One region of the Streptomyces sp. NPDC096105 genome, then DNA from elsewhere that is predicted to be linked to it. Evidence: riboswitches for the same ligand, from Rfam matches in the RefSeq annotation. Region 1 holds a riboswitch; the other holds the start of a gene.
The links. A riboswitch is a leader RNA that binds a small molecule or an ion and turns the genes downstream of it on or off. The one in region 1 is predicted to bind S-adenosylmethionine.

Region 1 (7,106 bases):
TCGTCCAGGACGCGGGCGGCGATGCCGGTGTGGTTCTTCTCCAGGTCCTGGATGACCTCGCCGAGGGTGGCGCCCTCGGCGGGGACCTCGGCCTTGCCGCCGGTGTAGGTGCGCAGAATGGTGGGGATGCGGACGGTGACGCTCACGTGGGGAACCTCCGGTCGGATGACGTGCCAGGGGCGCGGGGGACGGCGTGATCGCCCCCGGCCCGCGGATGGAAAGCTGGAGCGGCTCCTAGACGAGCCCGGCCTCACGGAACGACTCCAGGCTGGGACGGATCGTCGCGGTCAGCCCGGTCCCGGCCACCGCGTCCAGCGTCTTCAGGCCGTCCCCGGTGTTCAGCACGACCGTCGTGAGGGACGGATCGAGCACCCCGTCCTCGATCAGCTTCTTCGTCACGCCGACCGTGACGCCGCCCGCGGTCTCCGCGAAGATCCCCTCGGTGCGCGCCAGCAGCTTGATCGCGTCGACGACCTGCTCGTCGGTGACGTCCTCCACCGCGCCGCCGGTGCGCCGGGCGATGTCGAGCACGTAGGGGCCGTCCGCCGGGTTGCCGATGGCCAGCGACTTGGCGATGGTGTCCGGCTTCTGCGGGCGGACCACGTCGTGGCCGGCCTTGAACGCGGTGGACACCGGCGAGCAGCCCGCGGCCTGCGCGCCGAAGATCTTGTACGGCCGGTCCTCGACGAGGCCCAGCCTGATCAGCTCCTGCAGCCCCTTGTCGATCTTCGTGAGCTGCGAGCCGGAGGCGATGGGGACCACGATCTGGTCCGGGAGCCGCCAGCCGAGCTGCTCGCAGATCTCGTACGCGAGGGTCTTGGAGCCCTCCGCGTAGTACGGCCGCAGGTTGACGTTGACGAAGCCCCAGCCCTCGCCGGCCGGGTCGCCGATCAGCTCGGAGCAGAAACGGTTCACGTCGTCGTAGTTGCCCTCGATGCCGACGAGCTTGCCGCCGTAGACGGCGGCCATGACGACCTTGCCCTGCTCCAGGTCGTGCGGGATGAACACGCAGGAGCGGAAGTCGGCCCGGGCGGCGGCGGCGCCGACCGCGCCGGCCAGGTTGCCGGTGGAGGAGCAGGACAGCGTGGTGAAGCCGAACGCGCGCGCGGCCTCCAGGGCCTGGGCGACGACCCGGTCCTTGAAGGAGTGCGTGGGGTTGCCGGAGTCGTCCTTGACGTGGAGACCGCCGGTGACGCCCAGCTCGCGGGCGAGGTTGTCGGCCCGGACGAGCTTGGTCCAGCCCGGGTTCAGGTTGGGCTTGTCCGCCACGTCCGCGGGGACGGGCAGCAGCGGGGCGTAGCGCCAGATGTTCGCGGGGCCCGCCTCGATGCGCTTGCGGAGCTCCTCGGTGGCGTAGCCGGAGAAGTCGTAGGCGATCTCCAGCGGGCCGAAACACTCCTCGCAGGCGAAGACCGGGCCGAGGGGGACGCGGTGGCCGCACTCGCGGCAGGACAGCGCGGCGGCGGGACCCAGGTCGACGGAGTCCGCGGAGTCGGTGGTGCTTGCAACAGTCTGCACAGCCATGGAGGCGAGGCCCTTTCTCCTCATCTTCCTCACGACGCATCTCGCCGTGAGACGGATTTGGCACCTTCCCTAGCCGGGAGCCTCGCCACGTCCGCGTGACAGGAACCGACTGGAGGGTTGCCGGGGCTTCATCGGGCCGTATCCCTCTGCCCCTCTGGATGAGCGGTGTTCAGTTGTGCGCACCGACACCCCCCGGGATGCGGGGTCCGTCAGCGCTGTTCAAGACTGTAACCGAAGGCCCGGACGGCGCAGAGAGCCGTCCGAACCCCGAGATGGATCACCAGCCAGTGAGGAGTCCGCCGTGCTGGAAGAAGAAGTCGAGCGCTGGCTGTCGGAGCGCTCCTGGTCGGTGTCGGACCGTCCCCTGCACCGGATCCTGGCGGCGAAACGGGCGACGGGACAGACGGTGAGCGTGGTGCTGCCCGCGCTCAACGAGGAGGCCACGGTCGGTGACATCGTCTCCGTCATCCGGCACGACCTGGTGCTCCAGGTGCCGCTGGTCGACGAGGTCGTGGTGATCGACTCCGGCTCCACCGACCGCACCTCCGAGGTGGCCGCGGCGGCCGGCGCGACCGTGGTCCACCGGGACGCGATCCTGCCCCGCATACCGGCCGTGCCCGGCAAGGGCGAGGTGCTGTGGCGGTCGCTGCTGGTGGCCCGCGGCGACATCGTGTGCTTCGTCGACGCCGACCTGAGGGACTTCTCCTCCGACTTCGTCACCGGCATCGTCGGCCCGCTGCTCACCGACCCCGGCCTGCACCTCGTCAAGGCCATGTACGACCGCCCCCTGACCCTGGCCGGCGGGAACACCGCCGGCGCGGGGGCCGGGCAGGGCGGCCGGGTCACGGAGCTGATGGCGCGCCCGCTGCTCAACATGCACTGGCCGCAGCTCGCCGGGTTCGTCCAGCCGCTGGGCGGCGAGTACGCGGCCCGCCGCGGCCTGCTCGAACAGCTCCCGTTCCCCGTCGGCTACGGCGTCGAGCTGGGCATGCTGGTCGACGCCCTGCACCTGGTGGGCCTGGACGCGCTGGCCCAGGTGGACGTGGGGGTGCGCAAGCACCGGCACCAGGACGGGCAGGCGCTCGGCCGGATGGCCGCCGCGATCTACCGCACCGCGCAGCTGCGGCTGGCCCGCGCGCATCTGCTGCGGCCGTCGCTGACCCAGTTCGAGCGCAGCGGGGACGTCTTCGAGCCCCGCACGTACGCGGTGGACACCGAGGAGCGGCCGCCGATGCGGGAGATCGCGGAGTACCAGGCGCGGCGGGTGGCCTGACCCCCGCCCGTCACCGGCCGGTGTGACGCACCGGCACGTTTGAGGCCCGGGGGGCCGGGCTAGGTTGTGGCGTATGGCTTCAAGCTTCGGTGCAGCTCAGGTACTGGTCGCCTCCAACCGGGGGCCGGTGTCGTACGCGGTGGCGGACGACGGTTCGCTGCGGAGCAAGCGGGGCGGCGGCGGACTGGTGTCCGGTCTGTCGGCCATCGGCCCCGAGTCGGGCGCGCTGTGGGTGTGCTCGGCGCTCTCCGACGGCGACCGCGAGGCCGTGCGGCGCGGAATCGTCGGGGCGGGGCCGGAGGCTCCTCCGCAGAGGGGCGGTGGCGGGCGACGGGCGGGGGAGGACGGCGTGCGGATGCTGGACATCCCGGCGGACGTGCACGCGGACGCGTACAACGGCATCGCGAACTCGGTGCTGTGGTTCGTGCACCACATGCTGTACCAGACCCCGCTGGAGCCGGTCTTCGACGCGGAGTTCCGCCGCCGGTGGGCCTCCTACGAGAGCTACAACCGCGCGTTCGCCGAGGCGCTGGCCGAGGAGGCGGCCGAGGGCGCGGCGGTCATGGTGCAGGACTACCACCTGACCCTGGTCCCGGGGATGCTCCGCGAGCTGCGCCCCGACCTGCGCATCGGGCACTTCTCGCACACGCCGTGGGCGCCGCCGGAGTACTTCCGGATGCTGCCGGACGACATCGCGGAGCAGGTGCTGCGCGGGATGCTCGGCGCCGACCGGCTCGGCTTCCTCACCCGCCGCTGGGCGGACGCCTTCACCGCGTGCTGCGAGCGCTTCGTCGGCGGGCTGGGCGACACCCGCGTCGGGGTGCACGGCCTGGGCGCCGACGCGGACTTCCTGCGCGCCCGCTCGCACGAGGCGGACGTCGACGAGCGGATGGCCGCGCTGCGCGAGGAGATCGGCGAGGGGCGCCGGACCATCGTCCGGGTCGACCGCACCGAACTGTCCAAGAACATCGTCCGCGGCCTGCTGGCCTACCGGCAGCTGCTGGACGACCGCCCCGAGTGGCGTGAGCGCGTGGTGCACGTCGCCTTCGCCTACCCGTCCCGGCAGGATCTCGCCGTCTACCGCGACTACACGGCCGAGGTGCGGCGGCTCGCCGAGGAGATCAACGCGCAGTACGGCACGCCGGGCTGGCGTCCGGTCGTGCTGCACGTCAAGGACGACTTCGCGCGCTCGCTGGCCGCGTACCGGCTGGCCGACGTGGCCCTGGTCAACCCCATCCGCGACGGCATGAACCTGGTCGCCAAGGAGGTGCCGGTGGTCTCCGACGCGGGCTGCGCGCTGGTGCTGTCCCGGGAGGCCGGCGCCCACGAGGAGCTGGGCGAGGACGCGATCACCGTCAACCCGTACGACGTCGTGCAGACCGCCCAGGCACTGCACGAGGCGCTGTCGATGCGCCCGGAGGACCGCACGGAACGCAGCAAGCGACTGGCCGCGGCGGCCACGGCGCTGCCCCCGGCGCGCTGGTTCCTGGACCAGCTGGAGGCGCTGCGCGGCGCTACCGGCCACCGGCCGGAACGGCCCGCCGGACAGGCGTGACACCGGGCGGGCGTGGATAGGTTGGGGCGTATGGCCAGTCATACGGATTCCACGGACCCCGGCGCCCTGCCGACGCCCGCCACGCAGGCCGGGCGGGACGGACTGGACGCGCTCCTGGCCCGTCCGGGCAAGGCGCTGATCGGGCTCGACTTCGACGGCACGCTCGCGCCGATCGTGCCCGACCCGGAGCAGGCCCGCGCGCACCCGGACGCGGTGCCCGCGCTCGCCGCGCTCGCCCCGAAGGTGGCCGCGGTGGCCGTCGTCACCGGGCGGCCGCCGGGCGTCGCGGTCCGCCACGGCGGTTTCGCGGGCGTGCCCGGGCTGGAGCACCTGGTGGTGCTCGGTCACTACGGCGCCGAGCGCTGGGACGCGGTCACGGGCTCCGTCACCGCGCCCGCCCCGCATCCCGGCGTCGCCGCCGTCCGCGCGGAGCTGCCGGGACTGCTGGACCGGGTGGGCGCGTGGCGGGGCACGTGGATCGAGGAGAAGGGGCGGGCGGTGGCCGTCCACACCCGCAGGGCGTCCGACCCGCAGGCCGCCTTCGAGGCGTTGCGCGAGCCGCTGACCGGCCTCGCGACCCGGCACGGTCTGGTCGTCGAACCGGGCCGCATGGTCCTCGAGCTGCGCCCGCCGGGGATGGACAAGGGGGTCGCGCTGCTGGAGTACGCGCGGGAGATCGGCGCGGAGGCGGTGCTGTACGCCGGGGACGACCTGGGCGACCTGGCCGCCTTCACCGCCGTCGACAAGCTCCGTGCCTCCGGCACGCCGGGGCTGCTGGTGTGCAGCGGCAGCGAGGAGGTCACGGAGCTCCGCGAACGGGCCGACCTGGTGGTCGACGGCCCGGCGGGGGTGGTGGGGCTGCTGCGGGCGCTGGCGGAGCGGCTCGCCTGACGCGGGTTTCGCTCCTCACACGCCGGAGGGGCTGCTTCCAGCCCCTCCGGCGTGTGAGGACGAGGCCCGTCAGGGCCGGCGGGAGGCGTCCGGGGGCACGGCCCCCAGGGACGGTCACCGCTCCGCGCGCCGCGCCTCCCGCACCCGCCGCAGGCGGTTGACGGTGACCGGGTCGTGGGCCAGCGCCCGCGGATCATCGAGCAGCGCGTTCAGCAGCTGGTAGTACCGCACCGGCGCCAGCCCCAGCTCCTCCCGGATCACCCGCTCCTTCGCCCCGGGCGACACCGCCCCCCGGCGCTCCAGCGCGAGCACGTCCCGCTCGAGGCGCCCCAGCCCCTCACCTTCACCCATGCCGGCAGGCTACCCCGCGCTGTCCGCGCGCACGGCCGTCGCCTGGAGCTCGCCCAGCACGCCCGCGGGGCTCCCGTCCGGCTCCACGGCCTCGCCGATCTTCTGCTTGACCGCCGCGCTCACCGCCGCCCACGACGTCTTCCCCACCGGGTACAGCTCCGAGAGCGGCAACTGGTCCAGGAACGGCTTGATTTCCTTGTCCTGCCCCGACGCCGCCATCGCCTGCGACGCGGAGCCGGTGACCGGCAGCAGGCCGTACTCGCGCGAGAAGTCCAGCACGTTCTTCTCGCTGTAGACGAAGTCGAGGAAGTCCCCGATCTGGTCACGGTGCCCGTTCTTCTCGAACGCCGTCATCCAGTCGGTCACGCCGAGCGCGGACGGGCTCTCGCCGTCGGCGCCGGGGATCGGCACCATGCCGTACTTCACGCCCTTCTTCCGCGCCATCTCCATCAGCGAGGGATGCCCGTTGAGCATGCCGACCTCGCCGGCGGCGAACGCCTCGAACGCCTCGGCGCGGTCGAGCTCGCCGGGCGCGACGGGTCCGGTGAGCCCCTTGCCGACCAGTTCGTCCCGCAGCCAGGTGAAGGTCGCGACGTTCTCCGTCGCGTCGATGCGGTAGCTGCCGCCGATGTCGGTGTAGCCGCCGTCGCCGCTCAGCAGCCACTGCATGGTCTCGGCCTGCGCCTCCTCCGGGCCGAGCGGCAGCGCGTACGGGAACTTCACCCCGCGCGCCTTGAGCGCCTCGGCGCACTCGGCCAGCTCGTCCCAGGTCTCCGGCGGGGTGAGCCCGGCCTCGGCGAACAGCGCCTTGTTGTAGAACAGCAGCCGCGTGGACGCCGCGAACGGCATGCCGTACTGCACGCTGCCGACCTCGCCCGCGGTGGAGAGCTGCGAGAGGAAGTCCGCCTGGACGGGGATGGAGAGCAGGTCGCCGACCCGGTGGAGCAGGCCCTGGGAGGCGTAGTCGGCGTACGCGCCGATCTGCGCCATGTCCGGCGGATTCCCGGCGTCTACCATCTCCTTGACCTTGCGGTCGACGTCGTTCCAGGAGTACACGCTGACGTCGATGTCCACGCCGGGGTGGTCGGACTCGTACCGTTCGACCAGGTCGGCCCAGTACTTCTTGGAGCTGTCGGCCGCGCCGTTGCCGTACTCGGCGGCGACCAGGGTGAGGGTCACGTCGGAGGAAGCGCCCCCGGCTCCGCATCCGCTCAGGACCGCTGTCAGTCCCAGTGCGCACACCGCCGCGATCGTCCTTGTCCTGACCCGCCGTCGCACGTGCTCTCCTCCGGTCCGGCGCAGAGCGCCGTCTGTCGTGGTTCCGATAATCGGACTAAGGTCTACACCACGTAACTGGACTAGACCTCTCGCGGGTCCGCGGGCCACACTGTTTCCCGTGAAACATGTCATCGCCCTCGACGTGGGCGGCACCGGGATGAAGGCCGCCCTGGTCGGGGCGGACGGCGAGCTGCTGCACCGGGCCCGCCGCCCCACCGGCCGCGAGCACGGCCC
Region 2 (7,106 bases), on a different contig from region 1:
CATGGCGGCGACCATGGCGATGGGCGTGGCGCTCGCCGAGTCGGGCGCGGCCCGCTGGCTGGTCGACGGACTGCCCGCGGGCATCGGCCCGTTGACGTTCCTGACGGTCGTCGTCGCCGTCAGCACGGCCGCCCACCTGGTCCTGCAGTCACGGTCCGCGCGCTCCTCCGTGCTGGTGCCGCTGGTGGTCGCGGCGGCCGTGACGGCCGGGGTGAACCCGGTGGCGGCGGCGCTCGCGTCCACCGCCGCGGCCGGCTTCTGCCACACCCTGCCCGCCTCCGCCAAGCCGGTGACGCTCTTCGCGGACATCCCCGGCACCCCCACCTACACCCCGCGCGACCTGCTGCGGCTGTCCGCCGTGCTGGCCCCGCTCACCGCCGCCCTCGTCCTGCTGTTCGCCGTCACCGTGTGGCCCGCGCTGGGCGTGCCGGTGACCCGCTGAGGAGTGATCGCCCATGCTGAACCGAGTCGTCGTGGCCCCCAGCGGCTTCAAGGAGTCGCTGTCCGCCCCCGCCGCCGCCGACGCCATCGCGGCGGGCGTCCGCCGGGTGCTGCCGGACGCCGAGATCGACCGCATCCCGCTGGTGGACGGCGGGGAGGGAACCGCCGCCGCGCTGGCCCGCGCGACCGGCGGCCGGCTGGTCGCCCTGGCCGCCACCGGCCCCGTCGGCGAACCGGTCGGCACGCACTTCGCGCTGCTCGGCGGGCAGGACACCGCGGTGGTGGAGATGGCGGCCGTCGCCGGGCTGTCCCTGGTCCCCCGCGCCCGCCGCGATCCGGGCGTCACCACCACCTACGGCGTCGGGGAGCTGATCCGTGCCGCTCTCGACCAGGGGGTGCGGCGGATCCTGGTGGGCTGCGGCGACTCGGGCACCTCAGACGGGGGTGCGGGCGCGCTCCAGGCGCTCGGCGCGCGGCTGTTGGACGCGGACGGGGTGGAACTGCCCCCGGGTGGCCGTGAGTTGTCGCGTCTCACCCGGATCGACGCGACCGGGCTCGATCCGCGCCTCGACGGCGTGGAACTGGTCGTCGCCTGCAACCCGTACAACGTGCTGTGCGGGGAGCGGGGCGTGGCGCGGGTGTTCGGGCCGCAGAAGGGGGCGACCCCGGGACAGGTGGAGGAGTTGTCGGCGGGGCTGGAGAACTGGGCGCGGGTACTGACCCGGGACCTCGCCGTCACCGGCGTCGACCTGCGGCTCGGCCGCGGCACGGGCGCCTCCGGCGGGCTGGGGGCGGGGCTGGCCTCGCTGGGCGCGGCGCTGGTGCCGCGGTTTCCCGTCCTGCTGGACCATCTCGGTCTGGACGAACGCCTCGCGCGGGCCGACCTGGTGGTCACCGCGGAGGGGGCGCTGGACCGCCAGACGCCTCGCGGCAAGGTCCCCGGGGAGGTGGCCCGGCGGGCCAAGCTGGCGGGGCGGCCGGTGCTGGCGCTCGCGGGGACGTTGGGGGACGGGGCGGGGGAGGTGCCGGGGGTGGATGCGTGTCACGGCATCCTGCCGGGGCCCATGGAGCTGGCGGAGGCGCTGGTCCGGGGCGCGGAACTGCTGACGGACGCGACGGAGCGGGCGCTGCGGATGATCGTGCTGGGAGCCCGGCTCCCGTCCCCTCAGGGGTGATTCGCCCCCCGCCGCCCTGTCCCGTCCCACCCCGGGGCTCCGTCCCGGACCCCGCTCCTCGAGCGCCGGAGGGACTGATTCCAGCCCGTCCGGCGTTCGAGGACGAGGGGGTCCGGGGGCGCAGCCCCAAGGACGGGAAGGGGCGGCGGGGGCGGCTCCCTCCTACGCCCGCCCCGACGTGTCCGGCACGCACCGCCCGTCCACCGTCCGGTACTTCCACCGCGCCCCGTCCCGCACGAGCTCCCGCACCGCCCGCACGAACCGCTCGACATGCTCCTCCGGCGTGCCGGCGCCGAAGCTCACGCGGATCGCGTTCAACGCCCCCGCCTCCGGCGCCCCGCACTCCCCCGCACCGCCCGTGTCGCCGCCCAGCAGCCGCCGTACCAGCGGGTGCGCGCAGAACAGGCCGTCCCGCACCCCGATGCCGTACTCGGCGGAGAGCGCCGCTGCGAAGTGGGAGCTGTTCCAGCCGGCGACCACGAAGGACAGCACCCCCACCCGGGGCGCGTCGTCGCCGAACAAGGACAGGAACCGCACCTGAGGCACGTCCGCCAGCCCCTCCCGCACCGTGCGGACCAGCGCCTCCTCCCGCGCGGCGAGCGCGTCGAACCCCGCCTCGGTGAGCGCCTTGCAGGCGGAGGCGATGGCGTGGGCGCCGATGACGTTGGGCGAGCCGGCCTCGTGGCGGGCGGCGGTCTCGTGCCACTCCACGTGCACCGTCCCGTCCGCGCGCCGCGTGACCTTGCGGCTGGCGCCGCCGCCGGCGAGGTAGGGCTCGGCCTCGCGGAGCCAGTCGGCGCGGCCGGCCAGCACCCCGGCGCCGAAGGGCGCGTACAGCTTGTGTCCGGAGAAGGCGACCCAGTCGACGTCGAGGTCCCGCACGGACACCGCGCGGTGCGGGGCGAGCTGGGCGGCGTCCAGCACGATGCGTGCGCCGTGCGCGTGCGCGGCGGCGGCGAGTTCGCGGACCGGCCACAGCTCGCCGGTGACGTTGGAGGCGCCGGTGACGCAGACCAGGGCCGGGCCGTGGGGGTCGCGGCCGGCGAGGGCGCGCTCCAGCGTCTCGACGGCCTGCGCGGGGGTGCCGGGCGCGTCGAGGACGGTCACCCGGGCCGCCCGCCGCCACGGCAGCAGCGCCGCGTGGTGCTCGGTCTCGAAGACGAAGACCTCGCAGTCCTCGGGCAGGGCGGCGGCGAGCAGATTGAGGGAGTCGGTGGTGGAACGGGTGAACACCACCTGGTCCCCCTCCCGTCGCCCGCCACCGCCCTTGCCGGACCGGGCTTCGCCCGGGCTGTCCTCGATGCGGCAGCCGAGGAACTCGGCGACGGTCCGGCGGGCGTTCTCGAACAGGTCGGTGGAGAGCTGGGAGAGGTAGCCGGCGCCGCGGTGGACGCTGCCGTAGTAGGGGGCGTAGGCGGCCACGTCGTCCCAGACGCGCTGGAGGGCGGGGGCGCTGGCGGCGTAGTCGAGCGCGGCGTAGACGGCCTCGCCGCCGGTGACCAGGGGGACGGCGACGTCCCGGCCGAGGACGGGCAGCGGGGAGCGGACGGACGGCTCGGCGGCGACGGTGGGGGCAGCGGGCATGACGGAACTCCCGGAGGGCAGGCGGGTCCCCGCGCGAGCGGACGGCACGACGGCGGCGCTCCAGCGCGAAGGAGAAGAGGGAAAGAGGGTGTGCGGAGGCGGGGCTCGACGCCCTAGCGCATTCGCTTGCTCACGGAAGACTCCTCGACGACCAGGACCCCTGGTGTGCGAGGGGTCCGCGCTTGCCGTGAGCCCTGCTGCTCACGGCCCGGTCTTCACCCGGGGCACCCCGCCACGGACGGAGGGTTGCCGGACAGCCGGCCGGGGCCTGATGGCTGTCACTCATGACCTGAGAGGGAACGTACGTGAGGTGACCGGCGTCCCGCAACCCGCATCCGGATCGCGGGACGGCCGTCACGGGGCCCGCGCGTCGGTCCGCGCCGCGGCCTACGCGTGGGTGACGGCGACCCAGCGCTCGAGGACCCGCTTGGCGGCGCCGGAGTCGATCGACTCGGCCGCCTTCGCCATCCCGGCGCGGATCTGCTCGGTGAGCGTGCCGCTGCCGGGCTCCAGGGCCACCAGCGCCGCCGCGGAGTTCAGCAGCACCGCGTCGCGGACCGGACCGCGCTCGCCGTCCAGCAGCCGGCGGGCGACCTCGGCGTTGTAGGAGGCGTCGGCGCCGCGCAGCGCCTCCACCGGGACCAGCTCGATGCCGGCGTCCCGCGGGTCGAACGTCTCCTCGGTGACCTCGCCGTCGCGCACCACCCACACCCGGGAGGTGCCGGTGGTGGTCAGCTCGTCCAGGCCGTCGTCGCCGCGGAACACCAGGGAGGAGTGGCCGCGTCCGGCGAACACCCCGGCCATGATGGGCGCCATGCGCGCGTCGGCGACGCCGACCGCCTGGGCCTTGACCTTCGCCGGGTTGGCGAGCGGGCCGAGGAAGTTGAACACCGTGCGGATGCCGAGCTGGCCGCGCGCGGCGGCCACGTGGCGCAGCGCCGGGTGGAACTTCACCGCGAAGCAGAAGGTGATGCCGGCCTCCTCGGCGACCTCGGCGACCCGGCGCGGGGTCAGGTCGAGGTTGACGCCCAGCTTCTCCAGGACGTCGGAGGCGCCGGAGGCGGAGGACGCGGCGCGGTTGCCGTGCTTGACGACCTTGGCCCCGGTGCCGGCGACGACGATCGAGGACATGGTGGAGATGTTCACCGTCCTGGCGCCGTCGCCGCCGGTGCCGACGATGTCGACGGTGGCGCCCGGCACCTCGATGACGTTGGCGTGGTCGTAGAGCGCCCGGACGCAGCCGGTGATCTCCTCGACGGTCTCGCCCTTGGCCCGCAGCGACACCGCGAAGCCGGCGATCTGCGCGTCGGTCGCCTCGCCCCGCATGATCAGGTCCATCGCCCAGGCGGTGTCGTCGGCGGACAGGTCGCGGCCGTCCAGCAGTCCGTTCAGCAGGGCGGGCCAGGAGCGGCCCGCCGCGTTGTCGCCTCCAGCGGGGGTCACAGCGCTCATGGTCGCTCCTGACGGTCGTAGCGGGTGCCTGGGGACCGGACGGGTCCCGCACCCACCCTATCCAGCTCCGGGCACGGCGAAGGGCCCCCGTCCGCAGAACGGACGGGGGCCCTTCGCTGTCGTGTGGCGACGTGTGGAGCTCGGGGGATCAGTGGTGGCCGTGGCCGCTCGTGATCTCCTTGTACTCCTCGACGGTCGGCTTCGGAACCTGCGACTCCTCGCCGTAGAAGCCCTTGCTGAGCTTCGCGCGCAGCTTCTCGGTGGCCTTCACCTTGCGGCGGACACCGTTCTCGTCGACCTCGGGGCCGATCTCGAGCGGCTTGGGCTGCTCGTGCGCGGTGAGGGTGTAGAGCTGCTCCTGGCTGAGCGGCTCGTGGACCTCGATGAACTCACCGTGCGGCAGGCGCTTGATGATGCCCGACTCGCGGCCGTGCAGCACCTTCTCCTTGTCCCGGCGCTGCAGGCCGAGGCAGATCCGCTTGGTGACGATGAACGCCACGACCGGGGCGACGAAGAACGCGATCCGGACGAACCAGGTGATGGCGTTGATCGACAGGTGGAAGTGCGTGGCCCAGATGTCGTTGCCGCCGCCGACGAGGAGGACGAAGTACAGCGTCATCCAGGCGACACCGAACGCGGTGCGGGTCGGGGCGTTGCGCGGGCGGTCCAGGATGTGGTGCTCGCGCTTGTCGCCGGTGACCCAGGACTCGATGAACGGGTACACCGCGATGGCCGCCAGGACCAGCGGGAAGACCATCAGCGGGATGAACACGCCCAGGGCGAGCGTGTGACCCCAGAAGTTGATCTCCCAGCCCGGCATGATGCGGACCAGGCCCTCGGAGAAGCCCATGTACCAGTCCGGCTGGGCGCCGGTGGAGACCATGTCCGGCCGGTAGGGGCCGATGGACCAGATCGGGTTGACCGTGGCGATCGCGGCGATCGCGGCGATCACACCGAAGACCAGGAAGAAGAAGCCTCCGGCCTTGGCCATGTACACCGGCAGCAGCGGCATGCCGACGACGTTCTTGTTGGTCTTTCCGGGGCCCGCGAACTGCGTGTGCTTGTGGTAGAAGACCAGGATCAGGTGCGCCACCACGAGGCCGAGCATGATGCCCGGCAGCAGCAGGACGTGGATCGAGAAGAACCGGGCGACGAAGTCGTCGCCGGGGAACTCGCCGCCGAAGAGGAAGAACGCGAGGTACGTGCCGACGACCGGCACGGACAGGACCGCGCCCTGCATGAAGCGCATACCGGTGCCCGAGAGCAGGTCGTCCGGGAGCGAGTAGCCGGTGAAACCGGTGAACATGCCGAGGACGAGCAGCAGGAAGCCGAACAGCCAGTTGATCTCACGCGGCTTGCGGAACGCGCCGGTGAAGAACACGCGCATCATGTGCACGAACATGCCGGCCACGAAGATCAGCGCGGCCCAGTGGTGGATCTGCCGGATGAGCAGGCCGCCACGGACGTCGAAGCTGATGTCCAGCGTCGACTTGTAGGCCTCACTCATCAGCTGGCCCTGCAGCGGGACGTAACTGCCGTGGTACTCCACCTCGTTCATCGCCGGGTGGAAGAACAGCGTCAGGTACACACCCGTGAGGATGATGATGATGAAGCTGTACAGGCAGATCTCACCCAGCATGAACGACCAGTGGTCGGGGAAGATCTTGCGCATGTTGGCCTTGGCCAGGGAGTAGATCCCCAGCCGGCCGTCGGCCCAGTCGGCGACCCGCTCACCGGCCGGTGCCTTCCCGCGCGAGCGGGACTCGGTGCTGGTCGTAGTACTCATCCGCGCTCCCAGAAAGCAGGGCCGACGGGCTCTTCGAAGTCGCCGAGCGCTTCGAGGTAACCCTCGTCGTTCACGCCGATGCGCAGCTGCGGCAGCGGGTGGCCGGCAGGACCGAAGATCACCTTGGCGCCGTCGGCAAGGTCGAAGGTGGACTGGTGGCAGGGGCACAGGGCGTGGTGCGTCTGCTGCTCGTACAGGGAGACCGGGCAACCGACGTGGGTGCAGATCTTCGAGTACGCGAGGATGCCCTCGTGCGACCACTCGAGCGTGCGCTTGTCCTTGATGTCCTCCGGCTCGATCCGGACCAGCATCAGGGCGGCCTTGGCGATCTCGTTCTGGAAACCGTGGTCGTGCTCGTCCAGGCCCTCGGGCTTGGCGAAGGCCAGCGAACCCACGATCAGGTCCGACGGGCGCATCGGCTCGTTGGTGTTCACGTTGACGAGCAGCTTGCCCTTGGACCACAGGGTGTGGCGCAGCTTCGTCCCGGGCAGCGGCCCGAGGTCGCGCAGCAGCATCACGCCGGAGAGCGGGAACAGGGCCAGCGCGCCGAACATGGTGTTGCGGATCAGCTTCCGGCGGCCGAGCGCCGACTCCTTGGCGCCCTGGCGGAAGTCGTCCATGACCTTCGCGCGGACCTCGGGGGCCGCCTCGACCGGGTGACGCTCGTC

Region 2: linked by a shared signal. The riboswitch ahead of ACIQ8B_RS01015 (aminotransferase class V-fold PLP-dependent enzyme) and the one ahead of thrC (threonine synthase) in region 1 are both predicted to bind S-adenosylmethionine.

Annotation. Positions count from the first base shown of each region.
Region 1 is NZ_JBIWGC010000004.1:121,898-129,003, reverse strand. Features, by position in the region: gene ACIQ8B_RS08450 (MoaD/ThiS family protein) at 1-146, opposite strand, end outside; gene thrC (threonine synthase) at 235-1,524, opposite strand; SAM riboswitch class I at 1,542-1,689, opposite strand; gene ACIQ8B_RS08440 (glucosyl-3-phosphoglycerate synthase) at 1,829-2,797, shown strand; gene ACIQ8B_RS08435 (trehalose-6-phosphate synthase) at 2,871-4,352, shown strand; gene otsB (trehalose-phosphatase) at 4,383-5,243, shown strand; gene ACIQ8B_RS08425 (DUF3263 domain-containing protein) at 5,358-5,594, opposite strand; gene ACIQ8B_RS08420 (ABC transporter substrate-binding protein) at 5,604-6,872, opposite strand; gene ACIQ8B_RS08415 (ROK family protein) at 6,991-7,106, shown strand, end outside.
Region 2 is NZ_JBIWGC010000001.1:219,084-226,189, forward strand. Features, by position in the region: gene ACIQ8B_RS01005 (SLC13 family permease) at 1-442, shown strand, start outside; gene ACIQ8B_RS01010 (glycerate kinase) at 456-1,616, shown strand; gene ACIQ8B_RS01015 (aminotransferase class V-fold PLP-dependent enzyme) at 1,779-3,200, opposite strand; SAM riboswitch class IV at 3,374-3,490, opposite strand; gene trpD (anthranilate phosphoribosyltransferase) at 3,588-4,652, opposite strand; gene ACIQ8B_RS01025 (cytochrome bc complex cytochrome b subunit) at 4,801-6,438, opposite strand; gene ACIQ8B_RS01030 (Rieske 2Fe-2S domain-containing protein) at 6,435-7,106, opposite strand, start outside.